4 regions of the Vibrio sp. R10-SG-ISO4 genome follow, and region 2 is predicted to be linked to each of the others. Evidence: predicted binding sites of a transcription regulator. Region 2 holds the regulator's gene; each other region holds the start of a gene.
What was found. The regulator CRP, encoded in region 2, controls carbon source genes, mostly activating them, when cyclic AMP is high. The targets are predictions, from matches to a motif close to TGTGANNNNNNTCACA.
Positions count from the first base shown of each region.

Region 1: the regulator CRP is predicted to act here: its motif matches at 1,434-1,449, upstream of rppH (RNA pyrophosphohydrolase).
Region 3: the regulator CRP is predicted to act here: its motif matches at 1,489-1,504, upstream of malT (HTH-type transcriptional regulator MalT).
Region 4: the regulator CRP is predicted to act here: its motif matches at 2,132-2,147, upstream of AC6R03_RS17150 (NupC/NupG family nucleoside CNT transporter).

Region 1 covers NZ_JCBDHJ010000020.1:111,487-114,698, forward strand. Annotated here, with positions in the region: gene AC6R03_RS15370 (DUF6482 family protein) at 2-313, shown strand; gene mutH (DNA mismatch repair endonuclease MutH) at 321-986, opposite strand; gene rppH (RNA pyrophosphohydrolase) at 1,602-2,120, shown strand; gene ptsP (phosphoenolpyruvate--protein phosphotransferase) at 2,123-3,212, shown strand, end outside.
Region 2 covers NZ_JCBDHJ010000022.1:67,963-71,174, reverse strand. Annotated here, with positions in the region: gene AC6R03_RS16275 (DUF1338 domain-containing protein) at 1-683, shown strand, start outside; gene crp (cAMP-activated global transcriptional regulator CRP) at 852-1,484, opposite strand; gene AC6R03_RS16265 (phosphoribulokinase) at 1,742-2,611, opposite strand; gene AC6R03_RS16260 (YheU family protein) at 2,706-2,918, opposite strand; gene AC6R03_RS16255 (SH2 domain-containing protein) at 3,093-3,212, opposite strand, start outside.
Region 3 covers NZ_JCBDHJ010000013.1:55,663-58,874, forward strand. Annotated here, with positions in the region: gene AC6R03_RS06715 (glycogen/starch/alpha-glucan phosphorylase) at 1-1,127, opposite strand, end outside; gene malT (HTH-type transcriptional regulator MalT) at 1,684-3,212, shown strand, end outside.
Region 4 covers NZ_JCBDHJ010000023.1:78,837-82,048, forward strand. Annotated here, with positions in the region: gene deoC (deoxyribose-phosphate aldolase) at 1-25, opposite strand, end outside; gene AC6R03_RS17145 (XapX domain-containing protein) at 288-458, opposite strand; gene AC6R03_RS17150 (NupC/NupG family nucleoside CNT transporter) at 724-1,986, opposite strand; gene AC6R03_RS17155 (TatD family hydrolase) at 2,192-2,965, opposite strand; gene AC6R03_RS17160 (DUF5363 family protein) at 2,965-3,132, opposite strand; gene yaaA (peroxide stress protein YaaA) at 3,182-3,212, opposite strand, start outside.

The DNA of each region.
Region 1 (3,212 bases), on a different contig from region 2:
GATGCAAAAAGTTCAGTTAGATAAATGGATCCACGGCGATCACAAAGAGAGTTATCAGCCGCCCAAGGTGTTCGTTATCGGATGTTCCGATGTATCGCAATACTTGTTAGCGGTGGAATACAAGCATAAGCTCGAACCCATCAGAGAAGGAGAAGACCCCCTTCATTTTGATTCGATAGAGCAGGTGAGAGAGGCGCTGTTGAAACTCGGTGTTGAGCGCGCCTACTTAAGATTGCACAACACCTATGATGAGTGTGGCTCGGGCAGTGGACCTCGTTTTCACGATGTGGCGTTGTCGCTCACGACGCATTGAGCTGGCGCTAAATAAAATGACGAGCGAGTATGTTGGCGGTAAATTGCGTACGCAAGTAAAAGCCGCGAGGTAGCGTCTTGATGCGTTTTCCTGTTGCGCCGTAGGCGTCGGTTGAGACTCGACTGTTGGCGGCTTTCGGTCTGATTTGCAGGACTTCACCGTGCTTAGCGGTAATGTGGCTGACTTGGCCAAGTACGATCATCTCCATCAGCTCTTCCCAGTCCGCTTGCAGTTGACGTTCTTCTTCGACACTTGGCGACCACAAAAGCGGGGAGCCAACACGCCGCTCTGCCAGTGGAATTTCTCGTTCCCCCTCAACCGGCACCCACAGTACCCGTGATAACTTGTTTCTTACGTGGCTGTTTTCCCATGTTAAACCATGCACTCCCGTTAAAGGGGCGACACAAACAAAGGTGGTTTCCAGTGGCTTACCGCTATAACTGATGGGAATGGTCTTAAGTTCAATCCCGAGATGCTCAAAGTCTTGCTGTGGTTTGCTGCCTGCGGTAGCGCCTAAATGCCATTCCAGTAATTGACCGACCCAGCCTTTATCACGCTGTAGATTTTCCGGCACCGTCATCTGGGCTTCCTGGGCGAGTTCTGCAACAGTGAGTCCTGCGATTTCACTGGCTCGTTCAAACAGTTCTTGCTCGGAGTGTGGGGCTGGTTTCATCAATACGATTCCTTAAGGTTGGTGAGACATTGTATCGAATCCATTCGAGCGATGAAATCTTGCTTGGGATCCCAAGTGGTGAAAGATCCTACTAAATAGACTTATCCACAGAATTTCATCGCCACTAAGCAATATTTTTAATATCTGGATCAATTAACAGGGGTTTGAGGGCTATTTTAGGCTTGATTTCTGCGGTTGTTGTTATTTTACACCTTGCTTGTGTGGATAAAGTGTCCTGTGGTGGATCTTTAACCGATCTGTGTTGTGCGTGAAATATGTCAGATAAAAAGGGATTGGTAATAACTTTCTTTCTTCTATTGCATTGTTTTTAAATGATTTTGTGGCGTAGCGTTCTTTCTGTTTTATTTTGCTAGGTGAGACTTGGCGGGAAAATGATCAGTTGAACCGAGATTCTTCACATAGTTATACACAGAAAAGGTGAATAAATGTGGGCCATGTCTCACAACTGTGTGAATAACTGTAGGGTTGACCGAAAAATATGCAGAGTAGGTGCGTGACGCCATAAATTGAGTGTGAGTCACAATAGGAAGTTTGCTCCGATTGGGGATATGTGGAAAAATCACTGTAATAAAAGATTTTACTAGAGGGTGGCCAGTGATAGATGGCGATGGTTACCGCTTAAATGTGGGAATTGTAATCTGTAACAACCATGGTCAGGTATTCTGGGCTAAACGATACGGACAACATTCTTGGCAGTTTCCTCAAGGGGGAATTGACGACGGTGAGACTCCCGAGCAAGCAATGTATCGGGAACTGTATGAAGAAGTGGGTTTAACAAAGAGTGATGTCACCATAGTGGCAACGAGTCGTCATTGGTTAAGGTATAAATTACCCAAACGGCTGGTTCGATGGGACTCAAAACCTGTTTGTATCGGGCAAAAACAGAAATGGTTCCTCCTGCGGCTAGATTGTGATGAAGCAAAGATCAATATGCAGCACGGGAGTTCCCCTGAATTTGATGGTTGGCGTTGGGTAAGTTATTGGTATCCGGTGCGACAAGTGGTTTCTTTCAAGCGTGATGTGTATCGCCGCGCAATGAAAGAGTTCGCCTCGATGGCAATGCCGTTCAAAGAACGCAGGACGAAAGGCAAACGTAAATACAAAAGAGGATAGACATGCTGTCTCAACTAAGGGAAATAGTTGAACAAGTTTCTAAGGTCGATGATGTGCATCAGGCCTTAGATGTATTGGTTAAGCAAACGTGCAACGCGATGAGTACGGAGTGTTGTACTGTCTATCTTGCAAATGAAGAAATGCAGCGCCTTGAGCTGATGGCGACTCAAGGTCTGCGCTTTAAAGGGGATAAAATCCATATCCGCTTTGAAGAGGGCTTGGTAGGTTTGGTCAAGCGCAGTGCTGAGCCGCTCAACCTCGCTGAAGCCTCCAAACATCCGGATTTCAAATACTTCTCCGAGCTGGGTGAAGAGATTTATCACAGCTTTCTTGGCACACCGATTATCCACCGTAAGCAAGTGTTGGGTGTTTTGGTGGTGCAGCAAAAGACGCCGCGTCAGTTTGACGAAATGGAGGAGTCCTTCCTTGTTACCCTAGCGGCGCAGCTTGCGGTGATTATTGCCCATGCTCAAACCCAAGGTCATTGGCGATTAGAGAAAAAGCAGCAAGCGATTCGAGGGCTGCCTGCCTCAAGTGGTGTGGCCATTGGTGAGTTCTGGTGGGACGATACTCAGCCAGAGTTATCTGAGGTGTATCCAGCTTCTACACTGGATATCGAACGAGAGCAAGAGTGGCTCTTACTGGCGATTGAAGAAGCGCTCGGCGATTTTCGTCGTATGCGTAAAAAGCTCGATAGTGAAATCAACAAAGACGCTTTAGCCATTTTTGACCTCTTTACCCACTTGCTTAACGACCCCATGTTGCGCAAAGATCTCAAGTCGCAAATCCAAAAAGGCGATAGAGCTGACTGGGCGTTGAGACAAGTGGTCGAATCCTACTCGAACCGTTTTGCCCGCATGTCGGATCTCTATCTACGAGAAAGGGCGCAAGACATTCGCGAGCTGGGTCAACGTTTACTGTTTTTCTTGCACAATACCGACAAAGAGCAGCAATTGATTGAGCGCCCAATCATCCTCGTGGTGCGTGAACTGACCGCTTCTTTGCTCGCCTCTATCCCTAAAGACAAGTTACTGGCGGTGATTGCCTTAGAGGGCGCGGCGAACTCGCACGCTGCGATTTTGTCGCGTGCGC
Region 2 (3,212 bases):
TTGCGCTGCGTACCTTTAACATTGCGCCGCTCGGTATCGAGACATTGGCTGCGCCATTTATTGCGCTGGGTTACCAAGCGTGTGGTGACTACCTGTTTGAGAGCAAACACTTGGTCGCCAAGCACTACGAGCACGCCGATCCGACGTTGCCAAAAGTGTTCATCAGTGAGCTGAAAGTCGAAGAGTGCTCAGCGCCGCTGCAAAGCATTGTCAGCAAGCTGGTGGCACAAGTGGAGGCATCCGCACTGCAAAGCCATGAGTTTTTGTATGCGGGCCGTTTGTGGGATCTCAGCTATGAAGATTTTCAAACCCTCGCCCAAGAGAGTGAGTACGCAGCATGGCTTGCGGCGCACGGCTATGGGGCCAACCATTTCACCGTAAGCGTTAATCAGCTCAAGGCATTTGACGAGGTCGCGGCGGTGAATGAGCACCTGCGCCAAGCGGGCTTTGTCATCAATGAGTCGGGTGGCGAAGTGAAAGGCTCACCAGAGGTACTGCTTGAGCAATCGTCCACCATGGCAGACAAAGTCGAGGTGAGCTTTAGTGACGGTACGCAAGTGATCCCAGGCGGCTTCTACGAATTCGCTAAACGCTATCCGATGAGTAATGGTGAGCTCTACCCGGGGTTTGTCGCGGCGTCAGCGGATAAGATATTTGAGAGTACGGATGGGGGAAGTTCCTAGTGCCTAGTTGCTAGTTCCTAGAGGGGGGCTGGTGAAATGGGTGATGGGTAGTGGGTGATTGGGCTAGGGCCTGGTAAATAAAAAGCCACCGCTGGTAGACAGGGTGGCTTTCTTAATCTTTAAAGGTTTTCTCTAGGAACTAGCCACTAGGAACTCGCCTCTAATACCCTATCGCGTGCCGTAGACGACGATGGTTTTACCGTGGGCGGAGATCAGGTTTTGCTCTTCAAGCATCTTCAAGATACGGCCAACGGTCTCACGTGAACAGCCGACAATCTGACCGATCTCTTGACGAGTGATCTTGATTTGCATGCCGTCTGGGTGCGTCATAGCATCTGGCTGTTTCGCTAGGTTAAGTAGCGTTTGCGCGATGCGGCCTGTCACGTCTAGGAAGGCGAGGTCACCGACTTTTTGGCTCGTCACTTGTAGGCGGCTTGCCATTTGCGCAGATAGACGCATTAGGATGTCAGGGTTGACTTGGATAAGCTGACGGAATTTCTTGAATGAGATCTCTGCAACTTCACAAGGTGATTTAGCACGAACCCAAGCGGTACGCTCTTGATCTTCTTCAAATAGACCAAGTTCACCGATAAAGTCACCTTGGTTTAGGTAAGAAAGGATCATTTCCTTACCTTCTTCGTCTTTAATCAGTACCGCCACAGAGCCTTTGACGATGTAGTAAAGCGTCTCTGCTTTCTCACCGGCGTGGATCAATGTGCTTTTTGATGGGTACTTATGAATATGACAATGTGACAGGAACCACTCTAATGTTGGATCGGTTTGAGGTTTACCTAGAACCATAATATCTCACTTCCTCTGCAGGGTACGCTTGCCGCTTTCCATTTTTGTCGCGCCAGTAAAAGACGCGAAGCCCTGAACAAGGCTTTTTAGGATAAGAGCACTTATTCAATGCTGCAAGCCATCTTTGTTTCGGTTACAAATAGTAGCCTTTTTCAAAAGGGATTTCTTGATTTTAATCGTGTCAAGTTGGTGATTGTTTACGCAAAAATGTGCACATGATCACGGTATGACAAGTAAACGGGTCTTAGGACTGATCGCTAGCCAATTTTACCCGTCTCGATAAGTTGCTGTAGGATAGGTCTGACGATGAGTTCCATCGCAAAACTCATCTTACCCCCCGGCACGACAATGGTGTTGTGGCGCGACATGAAAGAGCCATCAATCATAGCGAGCAGATATGGGAAGTCGACCTGTTTGATGCCGCGCAGGCGGATCACCACAAAGCTTTCATCTAAACTTGGGATGCCTTTAGCGTTAAGTGGGTTGGACGTATCGACGGTCGGCACGCGTTGGAAGTTGATGTGGGTACGCGAAAATTGCGGGGTAATGTAGTTGAGGTAGTCATCCATCGAGCGGACAATCGAGTCCATTACCGCTTCGCGTGAGTGACCGCGATCGCGCGTGTCACGGACGAATTTTTGAATCCACTCCAAGTTCACAATGGGCACCATGCCAATCAAAAAGTCGACGTGTTGGGCGACGTTGACCTCACCATCCACCACGCCGCCATGCAGTCCTTCGTAGAACAGCACGTCAGAATTTTCCGGCAAATCTTGCCACGGCGTGAAGGTACCCGGCATTTGATTGTAGGGCACGGCTTCATCGAAGGTGTGCAAGTAGCGACGAATTTGCCCTGTGCCTTCATTGCCATACTGCTTAAAAAACTCAGACAGCGCAGGGAAGTCGTTCGCCTGCGGACCAAAGTAGCTGATGTGGCGTCCTTGCTCGCGCGCTTTGCGGATCTCGACATCCATTTCTGGGCGCGTAAAGCGGTGGAAACTGTCCCCTTCCACCCAAGCCGGTTTCACGCGCATCATGTTAAACATTTTGCGAAACGCTTCAGAGGTCGTGGTTGTGCCCGCACCGGAAGAACCCGTTACGGCAATAATGGGGTGTTTTGCTGACATGACAAACCTTGTCTTATTCCTTGTCAAATGATGACCAATATAGCATGTTCTATTGATTGATCACGGTATGGCGTTTTTTAACGCACTGGAAATATTAAAACTTTGATTTGAGTTGAATATCCACGCTCTCATGCAGCTCTGAATAGACCACCACCGCTTCACCACTCACCAAGCTCTGACGGATCTGGGCGATTTTCTCGTCAAGAGAGATTTCCTGCTCGCCATAGTCTGTCCCTTCACGCAGCACAAATTCACGGATCAGGTTGTCTAGGGTGTCAGGGGCGATCTGTTGCCAAGGGATGATCATAGGGCCTCGTTGGTTGATGGGGGAGTTCCTAGTCGCTAGTGCCTAGTTCCTAGTTCCTAGCGGGGTTCTAGGGGCTTTATGCACTCGCGGTAAACGTACAGGGGAGAGCGCGATGGCTCTCCCTTGGTAAAATAATGGGCGATTTTTTGCCCAGTCTTGATTAAGTTTGCGAACTTATTGATGACTATATCTGAAAATCTTGTACTCAGTGAACAGGAGTTTATTGAGCGTAGTTTCAATGGTTGCTGAGTTCTCTAGTACACCGATGCTATCAGCGTAGTTCTTACTTAAATA
Region 3 (3,212 bases), on a different contig from region 2:
ATCAAAGACTCTGGCCACGTTTCCAATGCCTCTGGTAGAAGTGTGTGGTTAGTGTACGCGAAGGTTTGCGAACTGATTTCCCACGCTTTATCCCAAGATAGCCCTTTTTCATCGAGCAAAATGCGCATCAATTCAGGGATAGCAATCGTTGGGTGAGTATCGTTGAGCTGAATCGTTTCTTGCTTTGGAAGATCCGCAAGTGCAAAACCCGCTGCTTCGTGACGACGTAAAATGTCACGTACCGATGCTGCTGAGTGGAAGTACTGCTGCATCAAACGCAGTGTTTTGCCTTTCTCATGGTTGTCATTCGGGTACAGCACTTTAGTAATGTTGCCGGCGTCAATCAGCGCGTGCTGCGCTTCGAAGTAATCGCCGTTGTTGAAACTTGCCAATGAGAATGGCGCAATCGCCTGACATTCCCACAAACGCAGCGGGTATACCGTGTCAGATTCATAACCGACAATCGGTAAGTCCCAAGGCATCGCTTTCACGCTCATGCCCGGTACCCATTTGCGTACTTCTTTGCCGTTCTCGTAACTCACTTCAACGCGGCCGTAGAAACCAATTTCTTGCGCTAATTCTGGGCGCGCGACTTCCCACGGGTAGCCTTCGACACCACGCCAAGCATCCGGTGCTTCTTGCTGACGTCCGTCAACAAAAGATTGCTTGAACAGACCGTATTCGTAGTGCAAACCGTAACCAACGGTTGGGAACTCTTGCGCTGCACAAGAATCCATAAAACACGCCGCCAAACGACCTAGACCACCGTTACCCAGAGACGGGTCGCGCTCTTCTTCCAACAAGTCGGTCAGGTTTTGGCCCAGTTCGGCCATTGCATCTGTGATCTGCTCGTAGAGACCTAAGCTGATTAGGTTGTTACCGGTTAAACGACCGATAAGAAATTCAAGAGATAGGTAGTTGACGCTTTTCGCGTTCTTGATGCGTGGGTCTTGCTCTGTTTTCAAAAGATCCAGCGTTGTGATCTCTGCCAGGGCTTTACCCATAGCAAGGTACCATTCACGCGGAGTTGCGGTGTCTACGGTTTTCGCGTAGGTCGCAGAAAGGTGCATTTTAACGTCAGCTTGAAAGCTGGCTTTATCAAATTTTTTCTGTTGAGTAGGTTTCATTAGAGAAATCTCACTTATCGGTTTCAATCCATCTGAGACATATCGTGCAATGCTCTGTCTTGCAAAACATCCTCCTACTTAGGTAGCGATTTAGGAGGAGGAGTCAGGGCGTAGAGGGCGTAATTCACAACAAGCAGTGATCCAACTCGCAATAAACCGATGAGTGAACTGGACTCTGTTGATTAAGATCACACCATGACCCTAAACGACCTTACCTAAGGTGTATGAAACTTCGTCGAAATCAAAAACTGGCAAATGAAAAATATGCAGCGTGAATCACAGAATGTTTTCATCCTGAGTGCAAATTACACGATTTTTCGTGCAAAGCATGAGTTGAGACAAGTTTTATCGAACAGGTTTATGTGATTTAAATCACAAAACAAGGGCGTAGAGACGCACAAAATGTGAAATATGCGAAAAAGTCGCTCTCCTCACATAACAATCCCACCAACTCTTAAGTAACATCCCACTCAACAACAAAGATCGAACAAAAAACAACCCATCTTGCCGTCGTGCTCGCTGACACGTTCACTGACAATAAGATAAGGATGAGAAGATGTGGATTCCTTCGAAACTCACGCGTCCTGGCCGTTTACACAACGCCATCGTACGCCCAAGAGTTCTTGATTTACTTCAGCAAGCACCCTGCTACAAACTGGTGCTGTTTCGCTCGCCTGCCGGATACGGTAAAACCACCATGGCCGCCCAGTGGCTCGCCGACAAACCTAATGTCGGCTGGTACAGCATCGATGAAAGCGATAATGACCCGTTCCGCTTCATGAACTACCTGCTGCAAGCCCTAAACAAAGCGACCAATCAGGCTTGTCCGAATTCGCAGAAATTGGCCGAAAAGCGTCAATTTTCCTCACTTCACTCCTTGTTCAGTGAAGTATTTGCGGAGATGTCCGAGTATTTTAACGAGTGTTATGTGGTCCTTGATGACTACCACCTCATTTCTGACGATGAGATCCACGAGGCGATGCGCTTTTTCCTCAAGCACATGCCCGACAACCTGACATTAGTCGTCACCAGTCGCGCCGCGCCGCCACTCGGCACGGCCAATTTACGTGTGCGCGATCTGATGATTGAGATCGGTGACGAGTTGCTGGCGTTCGATACCGAAGAGACCACCCGTTTCTTCAACCAGCGCATCGCCGATGGCATTGATGATGCCACAGCAGACAACCTGCGCAACTACGTCGAAGGTTGGCCATCGGCCCTGCAGTTGATCGCCCTTCAAGCGCAAGGTCAAAATCGCACGTTGGCGCAATCGGCTGAGTCTTTTTCGCAGTTTAATCACGCGCATCTGTGGGATTATTTGGTTGAAGAAGTGTTTGATCTGCTCGACCAAGAGACACGTCAGTTCTTACTGCAATGCTCGGTGCTGGATCACTTCAACGACAGCATGGTGGCGGCGCTGACTCAGCGTGATGACGCTCTCAGTATGATTGAGTCTCTCAACCGCTATGGGCTGTTTATCCACCCGCTTGAAGGTGAACAAAACTGGTATCGCTTCCACAATCTATTTGCCGAGTTTCTTGCACATGAGCGCTCAGCGCGTATGCCGCAAAAAGAGCAAGAGCTGCACCAAGTCGCCGCGCGCGCTTGGCTCAAACAATCCTCGCCCCATGAAGCACTCAAACACGCGCAAGAAGCCAAAGACAGCCAACTGATCGCCGATATTTTGAGCCAGTTTGGCTGGAAAATGTTCAATGGTGGTGAACTTAAAGCCCTAGAGCAGGCCATTGATTCGTTATCGCCGGAGCAGCTCTACAGCGAACCGAAATTGTGTATGTTGCAAGCGTGGCTCGCGCAGAGTCAGCACCGTTACAACGATGTCGGTGACTTACTTGCCAAAGCCGATGAGCAAATGCGCCAGTTCAACGTAGTACTCAACAGCAAAGAGCAAGGTGAATTCAACGCCCTGCGCGCGCAAGTCGCCATCAACCAGAACCAACCAGAAAAAGCGTTGGAGCTGGCTGAGCTGGCACTGAGCCAAGTTGACAGCACGGTCTATCGAAGCCGCATTGTTGCGACCTCGGTCGTCGGCGAGGTCAATCACGTCCTTGGCCGTCTCAGCCGCGC
Region 4 (3,212 bases), on a different contig from region 2:
GTGCAGCTGCTTTTAAATCGCTCATTTCTATCTCCGATCAATATTCAAAAATTTCACCGCCTTAATCCCTATGATTAAGGTGTAATCATTAATGAACGGACTTGGTTCCTTGAAGACTTGCTACATACAGCGAACATGTACCAATTGCTATCCTTGTCACCGCACAGTACCAATTTGGTCTATGGCACAACAATCTGCGATTGCGGTGTCTAACGTGTATAGGCGCTTTGTGACGCCTCAGGCAACCGATGTTGCCGCGCTAATCATACTCCTTGTATTAATTAGCGTTAACTAAAAAACCTTTCAATGATCCATTGAAAGGTTACACCACCAAGATAAACGCCCACAATTCCCATCACTCCCGGTAATACTGGAGGTGCTGGAATGGGCAGCTTGATGGCGGAAAACAGGATTCCGACAACAAAGCCCGCTAAGGTCGCGAGAATCACATCATTCATCAGTTTAGGCCTATTTTCTTTACACCTATACAGTATAGATATTTATCGCAAAACTGTAGTCGCACACAGAGCGCAAACGGTTTGTATCTCAAAAAAGATCCGGCTTAACGATTGCTGAGTTTTATCCACTGCACAAACGTTATGAATCTTGTTGTCTGGGCACACTCCAGACCTTTAAACAACGAAAAAACCCCGTAGTACATAGCAAGCTATGCAACTACGGGGTCTTATAAAACGGCGTCTATATAATCTATCGCTTCTTAAATTAGAAAGATAGGAAGAAGCCAGCGATGGTTGCTGCCATCAAGTTAGACAGAGTACCTGCTGCGACCGCTTTCACACCCATACGAGCGATGTCGTGACGACGGTTTGGCGCTAGACCACCTAGACCACCTAGTAGAATCGCAATTGAAGAAAGGTTTGCGAAACCACATAGCGCGAACGAGATGATAGCGGCTGTCTTAGTAGACATCACTTCACCGGTTGCTGGTACAACTTGAGCTGCATCACCAACGTAAGGAACGAAGTTTAGGTAAGCAACGAATTCGTTCACCACCAGTTTCTGACCGATGAATGAACCCGCTAGCGTCGCTTCTTCCCAAGGCACACCAATTAGGAATGCAAGTGGTGAGAAGATGTAACCTAGAAGAATTTCTAGTGTCAGTTCAGGCATACCGAACCAACCGCCAACGCCACCTAGGATGCCGTTGATAAGAGCAATAAGGCCGATGAACGCAAGTAGCATTGCACCAACGTTAAGCGCAAGCTGTAGACCGACAGACGCACCGCCAGCTGCTGCATCGATAACGTTAGCAGGCTTGTCGTCACCACCGTCGATGTCCGCGCCTAGATCGTCATTTGGCGTGTCAGTTTCAGGTTTGATGATTTTAGCGAACAGTAGACCACCTGGTGCTGCCATGAATGATGCAGCAACAAGGTACTCTAGAGGTACACCCATTGAAGCGTAACCAGCAAGTACACCACCTGCTACAGACGCTAGACCACCACACATCACTGCAAATAGCTCAGACTGAGTCATTTTAGGTACAAACGGACGAACCACAAGTGGTGCCTCAGTTTGACCTACGAAAATGTTCGCTGCTGCAGACATAGACTCGGCACGTGATGTACCCAGTGCTTTTTGTAGACCGCCACCAAGAATCTTGATAACCCACTGCATCACACCGATGTAGTAAAGTACAGAAATTAGCGCAGAGAAGAAGATTAGCGTTGGTAGTACTTGGAAAGCAAAGATGAAACCGATACCGTCAACTGAGAAGTTAACTAGGCTGCCGAATAGGAAACCAGTACCGTCTTTACCGTAGTCGATCACGTTTTGTACACCAGCTGAGAAACCAGCTAGAAGATCACGACCCCATGGTACGTACAGAACGAAACCACCGATGATGAATTGGATAGCAAAAGCGCCACCCACAGTTCTTAGATTGATAGCTTTGCGGTTATCAGACAGTAGAAGCGCGATAGCGATCAAAACTGCCATACCGACTAGGCTCATAAACAGGCTCATAGTTTATGACTTCCTTATTAAGTTATTTGTTGGCGTGTTACAAAATGGAGCTCAAAAGCACGGGCAATTATACTCATCCGTCCACCGATAAAGTAATGCCGCCTTCACAGTTTCTGATAAGATTCACCACTCATTCACTCGTAAGTGTGACAATAGTCACAACCAAAGTTTACAGAAATCATAAAAAGCACATTTTATTTAGAATTCATTCACAAATAGACAGTGCCAATAAGCTGTTTTTCCAAACGTTTTCCGCAACCGTTTGCTCACAACTCTGCTTCAGTTGCGCCAATGTCGTTAACACTTGGGGTAAACGCTTAGGATGATTGGCTTGGCCTTGATACCCTGACAACGGCATGTCGGGCGCGTCGGTTTCCAAAACAAGATGGTCGATGGGCACCTGCGTCACCGCTTGACGCGTCTTATTCGCTCTTGGGTAGGTAATCACTCCGCCCACACCGATGTAGAAACCGAGCTCAACAAATTGCATCGCTTGTTGATAGCTGCCGGAAAACCCATGCAAAATCCCACCGTAGTGAAAACGGTGCTGCTTAAGCAGTTGCAACAAGCGGTGATAGGTTTTTCGCCCGTGAAGAATCAAGGGCCGCCGCAGGTTCTTGGCCACGCTGATCTGCGCCTCAAGCACCGCTTCTTGTCGCAGAGCGTCGACATCGATCATGGCGTCTAAGCCGCACTCTCCGACCGCGACACACACTGAGCCTGCCGACTCACATTGAGCTTCGAGGCGACTGACCTCAATCAATGAGTCGGTGTGAACAAAATAGGGATGGCACCCCAAACTGATGTACAAGTTCGTGTGCTGTTGGGATAGCGCAATAAGATCGCTCCAATTGCTTTCGCCAATCGCAGGAACCAGAAAACGCTCGACTCCTTGCTCACTGGCTTCTTGCAATGTTGCCCCTAATTGAGCCTTAAAGGGGGCAAAATCGAGGTGACAGTGAGTATCAAAAAGGCGCATTACTGCTGCGCCTTTGAAGTGGGTGATGAGGACGAAGTGGCAGCGTCGCTCTGCCTTGCATCATCAGAGCGGTACGGCACGCAACTGCGCTTTTGCCCAGGAGTAAGGCCCATAGAGTGGCACCAAGCGTCGTAGCGCTCAAGCCAATGTTTTAATCTCTTCCACATGTGCATGACTCCCCTGCCCGATGCTAGCAACGATGACCACTCGCCTTCACTACTGCTCTTCACGTTTGAAGACTAACTCA